Regions from separate parts of the Nocardioides sp. LML1-1-1.1 genome, predicted to be linked through region 1. Evidence: riboswitches for the same ligand, from Rfam matches in the RefSeq annotation. Region 1 holds a riboswitch; the other holds the start of a gene.
The links. A riboswitch is a leader RNA that binds a small molecule or an ion and turns the genes downstream of it on or off. The one in region 1 is predicted to bind thiamine pyrophosphate.
Positions count from the first base shown of each region.

Region 1 (6,638 bases):
GGCACGCATGACGGCGAGCCGGTCGGCGACCGCGAAGGCCTCGTCCTGGTCGTGGGTGACCAGCAGCGCGGTGGTGCCGGACTCGACCAGGATCCGGCGCAGGTCGGCGGCGAGGCGGACCCGCAGGCCGGCGTCGAGCGCGCTGAGCGGCTCGTCGAGCAGCAGCAGGCGCGGCTTCGCGGCGAGCGAGCGGGCCAGGGCGACGCGCTGGCGCTCGCCGCCCGAGAGCGTGCGGGGCAGCCGCTCGGCGTACCCGGACAGGCCGACGAGGTCGAGCAGGTCGCCGACCTCGGCGCGGACCGCCGCACGGGAGAGCCCGCGCAGCCGCTGGGCGTAGCCGACGTTGCGGGCGACGGTCAGGTGGTCGAAGAGCTGGCCGTCCTGGAACATCAGCGCGAAGCCGCGGCGGTGCGTGGGCGTGCCGCGCAGGTCCGCGCCGTCCCAGGCGATCGTCCCGGTGGCGGGCTCGAGGCCCGCGACGGCGCGCAGCAGGGTGGACTTGCCGCAGCCGGACGGGCCGAGCACCGCGAGCACGTCGCCGTCGGCGACGCGCAGGTCCACGCCGTCGACCGCGCGAGTGCCCTCGAAGGCGACCGAGACGTCGCTCAGCTCCAGCATCACCAGGCTCCCGTTCCCGGCACGCGCAGCCGCTCGACGACGAGGATCACGGCCGCCGTGAGGGCCGCGAGGACGACGGAGGCGGCGAGCGCGCTGCCGTGGTTCAGCGGACCGGGGTGGCCGAGCAGACGGTAGATCACCACCGGCAGGGTCGGCTCGGCCGGGCGCACGATGAAGGACGTCGCCCCGAACTCCCCCAGCGACACCGCGAACGCGAAGCCCGCCGCCGCCAGCACCGGGCGCCAGACCACGGCCAGGTCCACGGTCAGCAGGGTGCGCAGCGGGCCGGCGCCGAGCGAGGCTGCCGCCTGGCGCTGGCGGTCGTCGATGCCGGCGAGCACCGGCACCAGCGTCCGTACGACGATCGGCAGGGCCACCAGCGCCTGCGCGACCGGCACGAGCAGGGGGCTCGCGCGCAGGTCGAGCGGCGGTGAGTCGAGCGCGATGAGGAAGCCGAAGCCGAGGGTCACCGCGGACACACCGAGCGGCAGCATGAAGAACCCGTCGAGCACGGCCCGGGCCCGGCGCCCGCCGCGGCTGCGCACCCGCCGGGTGACGAGGAAGGCGACCGCGAGGCCGAGCAGCAGCGACATCCAGGTCGCGTCCACCGCGATGCGCAGGGACGCCAGCAGCGCATGGGCGAGCGAGACCTCGAACAGGCCGTCGGCGGAGCCGCCGAGCGCACGGTAGAAGTCGAGCGTCCAGTGCCCGTCGCGGCGCAGGGAGCCGACGACCAGGGCGAGCACGGGCAGCGCGACCGCGACCAGCGTGGCGGCGGTGACCGCGACGGCCGGCAGGTCGCGCAGGTGCGGGCGGGCGGGGGCGGCGCTGGCGCGTCGTACGGTCGGGTCGGGGACGGCCCGCAGCCGGCCCACGACGACCAGGAGCACGACGACGGCGAGCATCTGCACCAGCGAGAGCGCGGCCGCCGCGGGCAGGTCGAGCAGGTCGGCGGTGAGCAGGTAGATCTCGGTCTCGACCGAGGAGTAGCGCACCCCGCCGAGCACCAGCACCACCCCGAACGCGGTCGCGCAGAACAGGAACACCACGCTCGCCGCCGACACGACCGCCGGGCGCAGCGCGGGGAAGGTCACCGTGCGGAACACCTGCCAGGGGCTCGCGCCCAGCGCCGCCGCGGCCTCACCGGGCCGCCGGTCGAGCGACTCCCAGGCGACGCCGACGGTGCGGATCACCACCGCCACGTTGAAGAAGACCAGGCCGGCGACGATCGCCGCCGGGGTGCCGTCGAGGCCGAGGAAGCCGAGGATCCCGCTCGGCGCGATCAGCTCGCGCACCGCCAGCCCGACCACCACGGTGGGCAGCACGAAGGGCACCAGCAGCGCCGCCCGGACCACGGCCCGGCCGGGGAAGCGCAGCCGGTGCAGGACGTACGCCGCCGGCAGGCCCAGCGCGACCGCGAGCGTGGTGGCCAGCGTGCTCGTCCAGAGCGTGAACCACAGCACCCGCCCGGTGCGCGGGCGCGCCAGCACGTCGAGCACCGCGCCCGGGGCGAACCGGCCCTCCGGCCACAGCCCACGGTGCAGCATCGCGCCCACGGGGAGCACGAAGAAGACCGCCACCACCGCGACCGGGACGACGGCCAGCGCGACGTACGCCGCCCGTCGGGCCGTCCGGTCGAGGCTCATCGCGAGGTGAGGTCGGTCCACTCCTCCAGCCACGCCTTCCGCTTCTCGGCGATCTCGGCCGGGTCGACCTGCTCGGTCTTCTCCGGCCGCTTCGCGAACTCCGCCCACTCGGCCGGCAGCGTCGTGTCCTCGGCGACCGGGAAGACGTACATCGAGCCGGGCAGCGCCGCCTGCACCTCCGGCGAGAGCAGCCAGTCGATCACCGCGTGCGCGCCGTCGGTGTTGGTGGACCCGCTCTTCAGCACTCCGGCGTACTCCACCTGCCGGAAGCAGCCGTCGAGCAGCGCCCGGGTCGACGTCTTCCTGCCCGCCTTGTCGAGGGTGAAGGCCGGCGAGGAGTCGTAGGACACCACGATCGGACGGTCACCGCCGGAGAAGGTGAAGTCCTCGAAGTAGGCCTCGGTCCAGCCCTTCACGACCTTGGTGCCGTTGGCGACCAGGCGCTTCCAGTAGCCGGTCCAGTCCTCGCCGTAGCGGCCGATGGTGGCGAGCAGGAAGGCCAGGCCGGGCGAGCTGGTGCTGGCGGCGGGGACGACGAACAGGTCCCGGTAGGCCGGCTTCGTCAGGTCGTCCAGGGTCTGGGGCTCCGGGACGCCCTGGTCGCGGAACCAGGCGCTGTCGACGTTGACGCAGACCGCTCCGGTGTCGACCGGGGTCAGCGCGTCGTCGCCGTCGCCGGGGAGCTCGTACTGCTCCGCACCGGCGGGCAACGCCGGCGCGTAGCCGCTGAAGACACCCTCCTCGATCGCCCGGGTGGCGAAGGCGTTGTCGATGCCGAAGACCACGTCACCGACCGGCTTGTCCTTGGTGAGCACGAGCTGGTTGGTCAGCGTGCCGGCGTCGGCCAGCTTGCTGATCTTCAGGTCGTAGCCGGTGTCCTTCTCGAACGTCGCGACCAGGTCCTTCGGGAGGTCGAAGGACTCGTGGGTGACCAGGGTGACCTGGGTCTGCTTCACCCCCTGGGCGCCGTCGTCCTCCTGGCCGACGAGCGAGCAGCCGCCCGCCAGGAGGGCGAGCGCGGTGAGGCCGGTGAGCGCGCGGATGCGCATCGGGTGACTCCCTTCGCCGGTGCTAACCGGATCAGGTTCGGAGGGTCTGCGCGGTGCGCACTCTCAGCCCTGGTGGGCTCCCCTGTCTGACCCGCTCAGTCTACGGCGGTGAAGACGAGACCGTCGGGGTGGTCCTCGCTGGTGGCCTGGCCGCGCGCGACGAGCAGCTCCAGGTGCGCCATCGTCTCCATCGCGGCCATCCCCTGGCTGAACACGTCGAGGTCGCCGAAGGCGCGCTCGTGGCGGGTCCAGCCGAGGTCCTTGGCGACGACCAGCGAGGTCACCGCGCCGCGGGCGCGCAACGAGTCGGCGCACTGGTCGAGGCGGGACTCGTGGTGGGCGAGCAGCTCGTCCACCCGCTTGTACGTCGAGGGGGCCACCGGACCGTGCGCCGGGAGGATCCGCAGGTCCGGCAGCTGCCGGACCCGGGCCAGGGACGCCATGAACTGGCCGAGCGGCTGGTCGGTCTGCGGCACGGTGAAGCCGATGGACGGGGTGATCGTGGGCAGCACGTGGTCGCCGGAGAAGAGCACCCCCTCGACCTGGTCGGCGTAGACGTAGTGGCCGGGCGTGTGGCCCGGGGTGTGCACGGCGTCGAGGGTGCGGCGGCCGACCTCGAAGGAGCGGTCGCCCTCCAGCCAGACGTCGGGGAAGGCCCAGTCGACGGCCTCGGGGAGGTCCGGCGGGCCGGCCGCCCACAGCTCGGCGATCTCGGCGGCGCCGGCGGTGCGCAACGGCGCCAGGAAGGGACCCTCGTCGAGCTCGCCGGCGGCGGCGCGGTGGAGCAGCTCGAGGGCGGGCTTCTCCTCGATGCCGAGGGCCACCTCCGCGTCGTACTCGTGACCGAGGACGGTGGCCAGCGTGTAGTGGTCGCGGTGCACGTGGGTGACCAGGAAGCGCTTGATGTCGCCGAAGCCCGAGCCGATCGAGCGCAGGCACTTGTCGAGCAGCTCGCGCGCGACCGGGATCGACCAGCCGCCGTCGATCAGGGTCAGCCCGTCGTCCCCGGCGACGACGTAGACGTTGACCGCCTTGAGCGCGTCCATCGGCAGCGGGAGCGGGATCCGGTGGATGCCCTCGGCGACCTGCCAGGCGCCCTCGGCCGCCCAGTGCTCGCCGGAGTCCGGGGAGATCGCATGGCCCGTGGCGACACCGCTCGTCATGGCCCGACCTTAGTGAACCGTCTCCGGTGCCTGGAGGTCGGGGAGGTCGAGGTCGAGGTTGGGCTGCTGGATGCCGCCGTCGACCTCCAGCAGCTTGCCGGTGACGAACTGGCCGGCCCGCGAGGACAGGTAGAGGACCGCCGCCGCGATGTCCTCGGCCTCGCCGATCCGGCCCAGCGGGGTGGCCTGCTCCATCTGCTGCTTCATCGCCGGTACGCCGGCGACGAACTCCAGCGCGCTGGTCATCACCGAGCCGACGTACACGCCGTTGACGCGGATGCTCGGCGCCAGGTCGCTCGCCGCGAGCCGGGTCCAGTGCGCGAGCGCGGCCTTGGCGACGCCGTAGGCGAGGTAGCCGCGGGCGGCGGTGCGGCCCATCATCGAGCTGATCGAGGTGATCGACTTCTGCCGGCCCTCGCCCGCGGAGGCCAGCATCAGCGGCACGGCCGCGCGGCTGAGCGCGTGCGCAGTGGCGACGTTGAAGTGGAAGGACTCCTCCAGGTAGGCCACGTCGGTGTCCAGGAAGGCGTTCGGGATGGTGCCGCCGACGTTGTTGACGACGACGTCGAGGCGGCCGAAGGCGTCGTACGCCGCCTGGGCGAGGCCGGCGACCTCGTCGGTGTGCGCGAGGTTCGCCGGGACGACGACGGCCCGGCGCCCGGCGGCCTCGATCCGGTCCTTGACCTCGGCGAGCTGGGACTCGGTGCGCGAGGAGATCAGCACGTCCGCACCGGCCTCGGCGAGCGCGACCGCGGTGGCGGCGCCGATCCCGCGGCCGGCGCCGGTGACGACGGCGACGTGGTCGGTGAGCGTGAAGCGGTCCAGGATGCTCATCGGGCCACCAGCCCGCGGCCGGTGACCAGCGGCAGGTCGAGCGCCGAGCGCAGCCCGGGCTCGGCGGCGACGACGGCCGGCACGGCGTTGACCAGCCGCTGCGCGGTGATGATCATCCCGGAGACGTTGTGGTCGCCGTTCTCCCCGTGGTGGGTGAACTCCATCTTCATGCACGGCTCGCCGGTGATCTCCACGCGGTAGCAGCCGTCGCCCTCGTTCGGCGTCGGCCAGTCCGGCTCGGCGCTCGCGTCGGTGCGGGTGACGTGCTCCAGGGTGACCCGCGGGACGCCGTCGACGGTGCCGATCACCCGGAACAGCACCGAGCCCATCGTGCCCTCCTCGACGTCCACCGAGACCGTGGAGACGGTGCGCGGCGCGGGCCGTCGGGTGACCTCCTCGACCAGCGGCTCGTCGAGGGTGACGCCGAGCCCCTCGGCGATGACCCGCACCACCGGGCCCCAGGCGGTGGTGAGGATCCCCGGCTCCCACAGCAGCGGCTTGGCGTCGAGCGGCTGCCCGAAGCCGAAGAGGTCGCGCATCACGACCGGCTGGTAGTACGTCGAGTAGTCCGCGATCTCGCTGACCTTCACGTGGTCGATGCGCTGGCTCAGGCTGGTGAGCACGAGCGGCAGCACGTCGTTGGCGAAGCCCGGGTCGATCCCGTTGACGTGCAGGCTGGCGTTGCCCTGCCGGCCCGCCTCGTCGATGCCCTCGATCATCTCCGGCGGCAGCGTGCCGTCGCGCGCGAGCAGGATGACCGGCCCGGACGAGACGACGTTGACGCCGTCGCGGACGAAGCCGGTCAGGTCCTCGATCGACTCGAACACCCGGTCGTCGGTCATCGCGCCGTGGATGATGCAGTCGGGCCGGAGCGCGATCAGCTCGTCGCGGTCCGTGGTCGCCTTGATCCCGAGCTCGCGCCCCAGCCCGGCCAGCTCACCCGCGTCCTTGCCGTGCTTGTCGGGGGTGGACGTCCAGACCCCGACGAGCTCGAGGTCGGGGTGGGCGTCGACGCCGGCGACGGCGTACCGGCCGATGGTGCCGGTGGACCAGACGACGACGCGCAGCGGCTTCTCGGGGATGACCTGTGACATGCGGGCCAATGTAGAACAGGTTCTAGTTGCTGGGAAGAGGAACCGGGATCACCTCGTCCGGCGCCCACTCCGGGCACCGCGTCCCGGAGTAGATCGTCGGCATGCAGCGGTTGCAGTGGATGCACGTCCCCCGGCTGGCCTGGCCGGCCTCCAGACGCCGCACCAGGTCCGGCTCGCGCAGCAGCGCGCGCCCCATCACCACGAAGTCGAAGCCGTCGGCCATCGCCTGCTGCA
Region 1 covers NZ_JBEGHK010000006.1:66,291-72,928, reverse strand. The annotation lists gene MRBLML1_RS19500 (ABC transporter ATP-binding protein) at 1-618, opposite strand, end outside; gene MRBLML1_RS19495 (ABC transporter permease) at 618-2,285, opposite strand; gene MRBLML1_RS19490 (thiamine ABC transporter substrate-binding protein) at 2,261-3,313, opposite strand; TPP riboswitch at 3,305-3,407, opposite strand; gene MRBLML1_RS19485 (MBL fold metallo-hydrolase) at 3,409-4,476, opposite strand; gene MRBLML1_RS19480 (SDR family oxidoreductase) at 4,486-5,310, opposite strand; gene MRBLML1_RS19475 (diacylglycerol kinase) at 5,307-6,404, opposite strand; gene MRBLML1_RS19470 (NADH:flavin oxidoreductase) at 6,427-6,638, opposite strand, start outside.

Region 2 (6,638 bases), on a different contig from region 1:
AGGGTGGCGGTCAGGCCGTCCTTGGAGGCGTGGGTGACGTTGTTGAGGCTGATCGCCGCGACGCCGGGGATGCTCACGCCGTAGTTGAGCGGGATCGTGGCCGGCAGGTTGACGCCGGCGATCTTGATGCCGAGGAACTTCGTGCCGCCGTTGACGGTGTGCGTGCCGTCGGCCTTCGCGATGGTGTTGATGTCGGTCTCGACGGCGTCGATCTTGATCAGGCCGTTGAGCAGGTTGACCCCGGCCACCCGCGCGTAGGAGTTGAGGGTCAGGTCCCGCGCGCTGTTGCGCGTGGCCGTCGTCCTCGTCTCCGCGGCACCCGCGCTGAGCAGGTTGGCGACGTTGGCGGAGAGGGTGCTGTTCTTCGACGTGGTGTCCGGGCCGCCGCTGATGCCGCTGGCCGCGGTCAGGTCGGAGGACACGGCGCCGCCGAGCGCCTTGACGTAGGTGGCACCGGTGTTGGCCGAGAAGTACCACTCGGTCGTCGCGGCATGTGCCGGTGAGGGCACGGCGACAAGGCCGACGCCCATCAGGACGAAGGCGGCGAGAGAGACGAGCTTGCGCACGGTCTGGGACCCCATTCCCATTCAGATTGATTTGTCTTTACCTGGCTCCCCCAGGAACCACTCTCCGCCTTCGAGGCCGGAAAGCCGAGCATCCCCCGGAGATTTAACGAACGCTCTCCCCGGTGGTCACGCTCCTGGCCGAACGTTATCGGTTGCGGCCCGGCTGCTGCGAATGCGTGACCAATGTCGCACCGGTGCCCGGGACTCGACAGGTCAACCGGGGGTGTTCGACCCGCATGCACGTGTACGACGCCGTGGTGGTCGGAGCCGGCCAGGCCGGGCTCTCCGCGTCGTACCACCTGGCGCGGCTGGGCATCGATCACGTCCTCCTCGACGCGAACGACCGTCCGGGCGGCGCCTGGCAGCACCGCTGGGACTCCTTGACGATGAACGACGTGCACGGGGTGGCCGACCTCCCGGACGCGCCGGCGCCGGGCGGGTCGGGTGACCGGGCGAACGTGGTGCTCGCGGACTGGTTCGCGCGCTACGAGCGCGAGCACGCCCTGCCGGTGGTCCGGCCGGTGCGCGTGGACCGGGTGACCTCCGCCGGCGAGCTGCTGGTGGTGCACGCCGGTGCGCGGGAGTGGACGACGCGGACGCTGGTCAACGCGACCGGCACCTGGACCCGGCCGTTCGTGCCGTCGTACCCGGGGGCGGGGGAGTTCCGCGGCGAGCAGCTGCACACGGCGGACTACCCCGGTGCGGCGCACTTCGACGGCAAGCGGGTCCTCGTCGTGGGTGGCGGCGCCTCGGCGGTGCAGTTCCTCGGCGAGCTCGCTCCGCGCACCGACGTGCTGTGGGTGACCCGGCGCCCGCCGGTGTGGCGCGAGCACTTCGACGAGAGCGTCGGGCGGCACGCGATCGAGCTGGTCCAGGAGCGGGTCCGTGCCGGGCTGCCGCCGGCGAGCGTCGTCAGCGTGACCGGGCTGGGGCTGCGCCCGCAGGAGCAGGAGGCCGCGCGGCTGGGGACCTACGAACGGCGGCGGCCGATGTTCGAGCGGATCGAGCCGGACGGCGTGCGCTGGGCCGACGGCACGTTCGAGCCGGTCGAGGTGATCCTCTGGGCCACCGGGTTCCGGCCCGCGGTCGGCCACCTGGCGCCCCTCCACCTGCGCAGCGAGCACGGCGGGATCGCCCTGCTGCAGAGCGGCTCCGACGTGCAGACCGCGACCACGGCCGAGCGCGACCCGCGGGTCCAGCTGGTCGGCCACGGACCCTCGGCGAGCACCATCGGCGGCAACCGGGCCGGCCGTGCCGCGGCGCTGGCCGTGCGCCGCTACCTGGCCGCTGGAGACCGTGCGCTAGCGTGAGGGACGACCACCCACGGGAGTCCGCGGCAGCGGGCTGAGAGGGAGCTGGAGCCGCTCCGACCGTCACACCTGATCCGGATCATGCCGGCGAAGGAACGGACTGAGATGACTGCTCGGCTTTTCTGCTTGGTGTCCGAACGGGACGACCTCACCCTGCTGCCCGCCCTGGCCGGCGCCGGGGTCGACGGCTTCCAGGTCCGCGCCAAGGACCTGACCACCCGCGACCTCGTCGCGCTGACGGCGGCGGTGCTGGCCGCCGTCCGCCCGCACGGCGCCCGCGTGCTCGTCGACGACCGGCTCGACGTGGCCCTGGCGGCCGGCGCCGACGGCGTCCACCTCGGCGCCGACGACCTCGCCGTCGCCGACGCCCGGCGGCTCGCGCCGGGGCTGGTGGTCGGTGCCACCTGCCGTGACCGCGCGGCGGTCGAGGCCGCGGCGGAGGCGGGCGCGGACTACGCCGGTTTCGGGCCGCTCCTCCCGACCGTGTCCAAGCCGGGCCTGCCCGCGCCGCTCGGCATCGCGGCGGTCCGGGAGGCGGTCGGTGTGCTGCCGCTGGTGGCCATCGGCGGCCTCGACGCCGCGACGGCCGCCGAGGCCCGCGCCGCGGGGGCCCACGGCGTGGCCGTCATCGGTGCGATCTGGCGACAACCCGATCCCGTGGCAGCAGCGAAGGAGCTCGTGACGGCGGTCGGCTGATGCGCGTGGAGGTGCTCGGGGCGGGCATCGTCGGGCTGACGGTCGCCGAGGAGCTGGCCCGCCGCGGGCACGCCGTGACGGTGGTCGACCCGCGCCCGGCCCGCGGGGCGTCGTACGCCGCCGCGGGGATGCTGAGCCCCGCCGCCGAGGTCTGGTACGGCGAGGAGGACCTGCTCCGGCTCGGGCTCGCCTCGCTGGACCTGTGGCCGGACCTGGCCGCGCGGCTCGGGGTGGCGCTGCGGAGCGAGGGCACCCTGCTGGTGGGTCACGACGCCGGCGACCTCCAGCAGGTGGAGCGGCAGGCCGCCCTGCTGGCCCGGCACGGCCGGGACGTGGTGGCGCTCGACCGCGCGGCCGTGCGGCAGGCCGAACCGGCGCTGGGCCGGGTGGCCGGGGGCGCGCTGCTGCCGGGCGAGGCCAGCGTGGACCCGCGGGCGGTGTGCGCGGCCCTGCTGGAGCGGGTGCCGGTGGGGGAGGCGGCGAGCGGCGCCGACGTCACCGTCGTCGCGACCGGGGCGCACCTGCCGGAGCCGTGGACCGGCCTGGTCTCCGGCGTACGGGGGGAGGTCCTGCGGTTGCGCTCCGACGACCCGCCGCAGCGCACCGTGCGCGGCTGGGTGGCGGGGGAGCCGGTCTACCTCGTGCCGCGCGGTGACGGCCGGGTCGTGCTCGGTGCCACCTCCGAGCGGCACGACGCGCCACCGGTGCTCACCGCGGGCGGCACCCTCCGGCTGCTCGACGCGGGCCGCCGGCTCTGGCCCGCGCTGGACCGCGCCGAGCTCGTCGAGGGCACCGCGCGGGACCGGCCCGCGACGGCCGACGGGCTGCCGCTCGTCGGGCCCAGCGGGGTGGCGGACGTCGTGCTGGCGGCGGGGCACGGGCGGCACGGCGTCCTGCTCGCACCGCTGACCGCACGCCTGGTGGCCGACCACCTCGAGACCGGGCGGGTCGATCCCGTCCTCGATCCCCGCCGTGCGATGGAAGGAGCGCGATGACGATCACCTGCAACGGAGAGCCGCTGCGGACGGAGGCCCGCACGGTCGCCGACCTGCTGGGCGAGCGGCTCGGGAGCGCCCACCCGGACGGGGTGGCGGTCGCGATCGACGGCGAGGTGGTGCCCCGCTCGGTGTGGTCGGCACCGCTGCTCGCCGACGGCGCGGTCGTCGACATCGTGACGGCGGTGCAAGGAGGATGATCACCCCACTCGATCTTCCGGCTCCCCCGCTGCGCTCCTCCGACGGACGAGTCGAGCGGGGACCCCGATGAGCGCGCTCGTCGTCGATGGGGTCGAGCTCGGCTCGCGGCTGTTCCTCGGCACCGGCGGTCTGCCGCGGGTCTCCCTCCTCGGTCCGGTGCTGGAGGCCGCGGAGCCGGCCCTGGTCACGGTCTCGATGCGACGCGCGTCCTCGCTCGCGGACGGCGGGCTGCTCGCGGCGCTGCGCGCCCACGGCGTACGGTTGCTCCCCAACACGGCCGGCTGCCTGTCCGCGCGGGAGGCGGTGCTGACCGCCGAGCTGGCGCGCGAGGCGCTCGGCACGGACTGGGTCAAGCTCGAGGTGATCGGCGACGAGCACTCGCTGCTGCCCGACGTCGTCGAGCTGCTGGACGCCGCCGAGCAGCTGGTCCGGCGCGGGTTCACCGTGCTGCCGTACACCACCGACGACCCGGTCGTCGCCCGTCGCCTCGTCGACGCCGGCTGTGCCGCGGTGATGCCCCTGGGATCGCCGATCGGCTCCGGGCTCGGTGTCCTCAACCCGCACGCGATCGCGGCCGTGCGCGCGGCGGTGGCCGTGCCGGTGGTCCTCGACGCCGGGGTCGGTACGGCGAGCGACGCCGCCCTCGCCATGGAGCTCGGCTGCGACGCGGTCCTCGCCGCCACCGCCGTCACCCGCGCGGACGACCCGGTCGCCATGGCCGGTGCGCTGCGGCTGGCGGTGCTCGCCGGCCGGATGGCGCGCGGTGCCGGCCGGATCCCGCGCCAGGCCGTCGCCCGCGCCTCCAGCCCGGTCGCGGGGCGGGTCGGATGATGTCGCGGCTGCTGGTGCTGACCGACCGCCGGCTGGTGCCCGCCGGGCGCTCGCTCGCCGAGGTGCTGCGCGCGGTCGCGGCCGGCGGTGCCTCGACGGTGCTGCTCCGCGAGTCCGACCTGCCGGACGGCCCGCGCGCCGAGCTGGCCCGGTCCGCGCAGGACGCGGGGCTCACGGTGCTCGCCGCCCACCGCCCGGTCCCCGGCTGTGCCGGGCTCCACGCCCGGGCCGCCGACCCCGCCCCGGTCACCGGCGCCTGGGGCCGCTCCTGCCACGACCGCGTGGAGGTGGACCGGGCGGCCGCCGAGGGTGCGTCGTGGGCGACCCTGTCGCCCTTCGCGGCGACGGACAGCAAGCCGGGCCACGGCCCGCCGGTCGCGGCCTCCGCCTTCCGCGGGCTGCGGTTGCCGACGTACGCGCTCGGCGGGATCACGCCCGCCAACGCCGCTGCCGCTCGCGCCGCCGGTGCCCACGGGGTGGCCGTGATGGGTGCGGTGATGCGCGCCGAGGATCCGGCGGCCGTGGTGGCCGCACTGCTCCGGGAGGCCGGATGAGCCCGCCCGTCGTCGTCACCATCGCCGGCACCGACTCCGGCGGTGCCGCCGGGATCGCCGCCGACCTCACCACCTTCGCCGCCCTCGGCGTGCACGGCGCCTGCGTGGTCACGGCCGTCACCGCCCAGGACACCACCGGGGTGCGGGCGATCCACCCGGTGCCGCTCGACGTCGTCGCCGCCCAGCTCGACGCCGTGCTGGAGGACCTCGACCCGGTCGCCGTGAAGACCGGCATGCTCGCCACCCCCGAGGTCGTCAGGCTCGTCGCCCAGCGCTGCGCCGGCCGGGTCCTGGTCGTCGACCCGGTCCTGGTCGCGACCTCCGGTGCGGTGCTCGGTGGCGCCGAGGTCGTCGCGGCCTACCGGTCGTGGCTGCTGCCGGTCGCGACCGTGGCGACGCCGAACGAGGACGAGTTCGTGGCGCTCGGCCGGCCCGCCGGCGACCACGTCCTCGTCACCCGCGGTGGCGACATCCCGACCACCAACGACCACGGCACCGGCTGCACCCACAGCGCCGCCCTCGCCGCCCACCTGGCGCTCGGCGTACCGCTCGCCGACGCCGCCCCGCTCGCCGACGCCTACGTCGCCCGGCAGCTCCACCTCAGCAAGGACTGGACCCTCGGCCGCGGCCGAGGACCCGTCGCCCACCTCCACAACCCCACCCTCGACACAGGAGAGATCGCATGACCGTGCACCCCGCCCACACCCGGATCGAGGTCGGTGACCTCCGGGTGCCGTTCACCCGGGTCGCCCTCACCAACGGCGAGACCTTCGACCGCTACTGCACCTCCGGGCCCGGCTCCGAGCCGGAGACCGGGCTGCCGCCCCGGCGCGCGGAGTGGATCGCGGCGCGCGCCGACACCGCGCCGTACGACGGCCGGGAGACGCAGCTCGTCGACAACGGCCGCAGCGCGCTCCGCCGGGGCGAGGCCCGCGACGAGTGGCGCGGTGAGCGGCGCCGGCCGCTGCGCGCGGTCTCGACAGGCTCGACCGGCGGAGGAGGCTCGACCAGCGGAGGAGGCTCGACCAGCGGAGGAGGCGCGACCGGCGGACGAGCCGTGACCCAGATGGCCTACGCCCGCGCGGGCATCGTGACCGAGGAGATGCGCTACGCCGCCGCACGCGAGCAGTGCGACGTCGAGCTGGTGCGCTCGGAGGTCGCCGCGGGCCGGGCGATCATCCCCGTCAACGTCAACCACCCGGAGTCCGAGCCGATGATCATCGGCCGGCGGTTCCTGGTGAAGATCAACGCCAACATCGGCAACTCCGCGGTGACCTCCTCGATCGCGGAGGAGGTCGACAAGCTCACCCACGCCATCACCTGGGGCGCGGACACGGTGATGGACCTCAGCACCGGCGACGACATCCACACCACCCGGGAGTGGATCATCCGCAACTCACCCGTCCCGATCGGGACGGTGCCGATCTACCAGGCACTGGAGAAGGTCAACGGGGAGGCGGACAAGCTCACCTGGGAGGTCTTCCG
Region 2 covers NZ_JBEGHK010000001.1:152,718-159,355, reverse strand. The annotation lists gene MRBLML1_RS00735 (choice-of-anchor P family protein) at 1-581, opposite strand, end outside; gene MRBLML1_RS00730 (FAD-dependent oxidoreductase) at 803-1,876, shown strand; TPP riboswitch at 1,880-1,989, shown strand; gene thiE (thiamine phosphate synthase) at 1,982-2,572, shown strand; gene MRBLML1_RS00720 (FAD-dependent oxidoreductase) at 2,578-3,567, shown strand; gene thiS (sulfur carrier protein ThiS) at 3,564-3,767, shown strand; gene MRBLML1_RS00710 (thiazole synthase) at 3,835-4,599, shown strand; gene MRBLML1_RS00705 (thiamine phosphate synthase) at 4,599-5,153, shown strand; gene MRBLML1_RS00700 (bifunctional hydroxymethylpyrimidine kinase/phosphomethylpyrimidine kinase) at 5,150-5,839, shown strand; gene thiC (phosphomethylpyrimidine synthase ThiC) at 5,836-6,638, shown strand, end outside.
Region 2: it holds a riboswitch for thiamine pyrophosphate, as region 1 does, so the genes downstream of both, thiE (thiamine phosphate synthase) here and MRBLML1_RS19490 (thiamine ABC transporter substrate-binding protein) in region 1, are expected to answer to the same signal.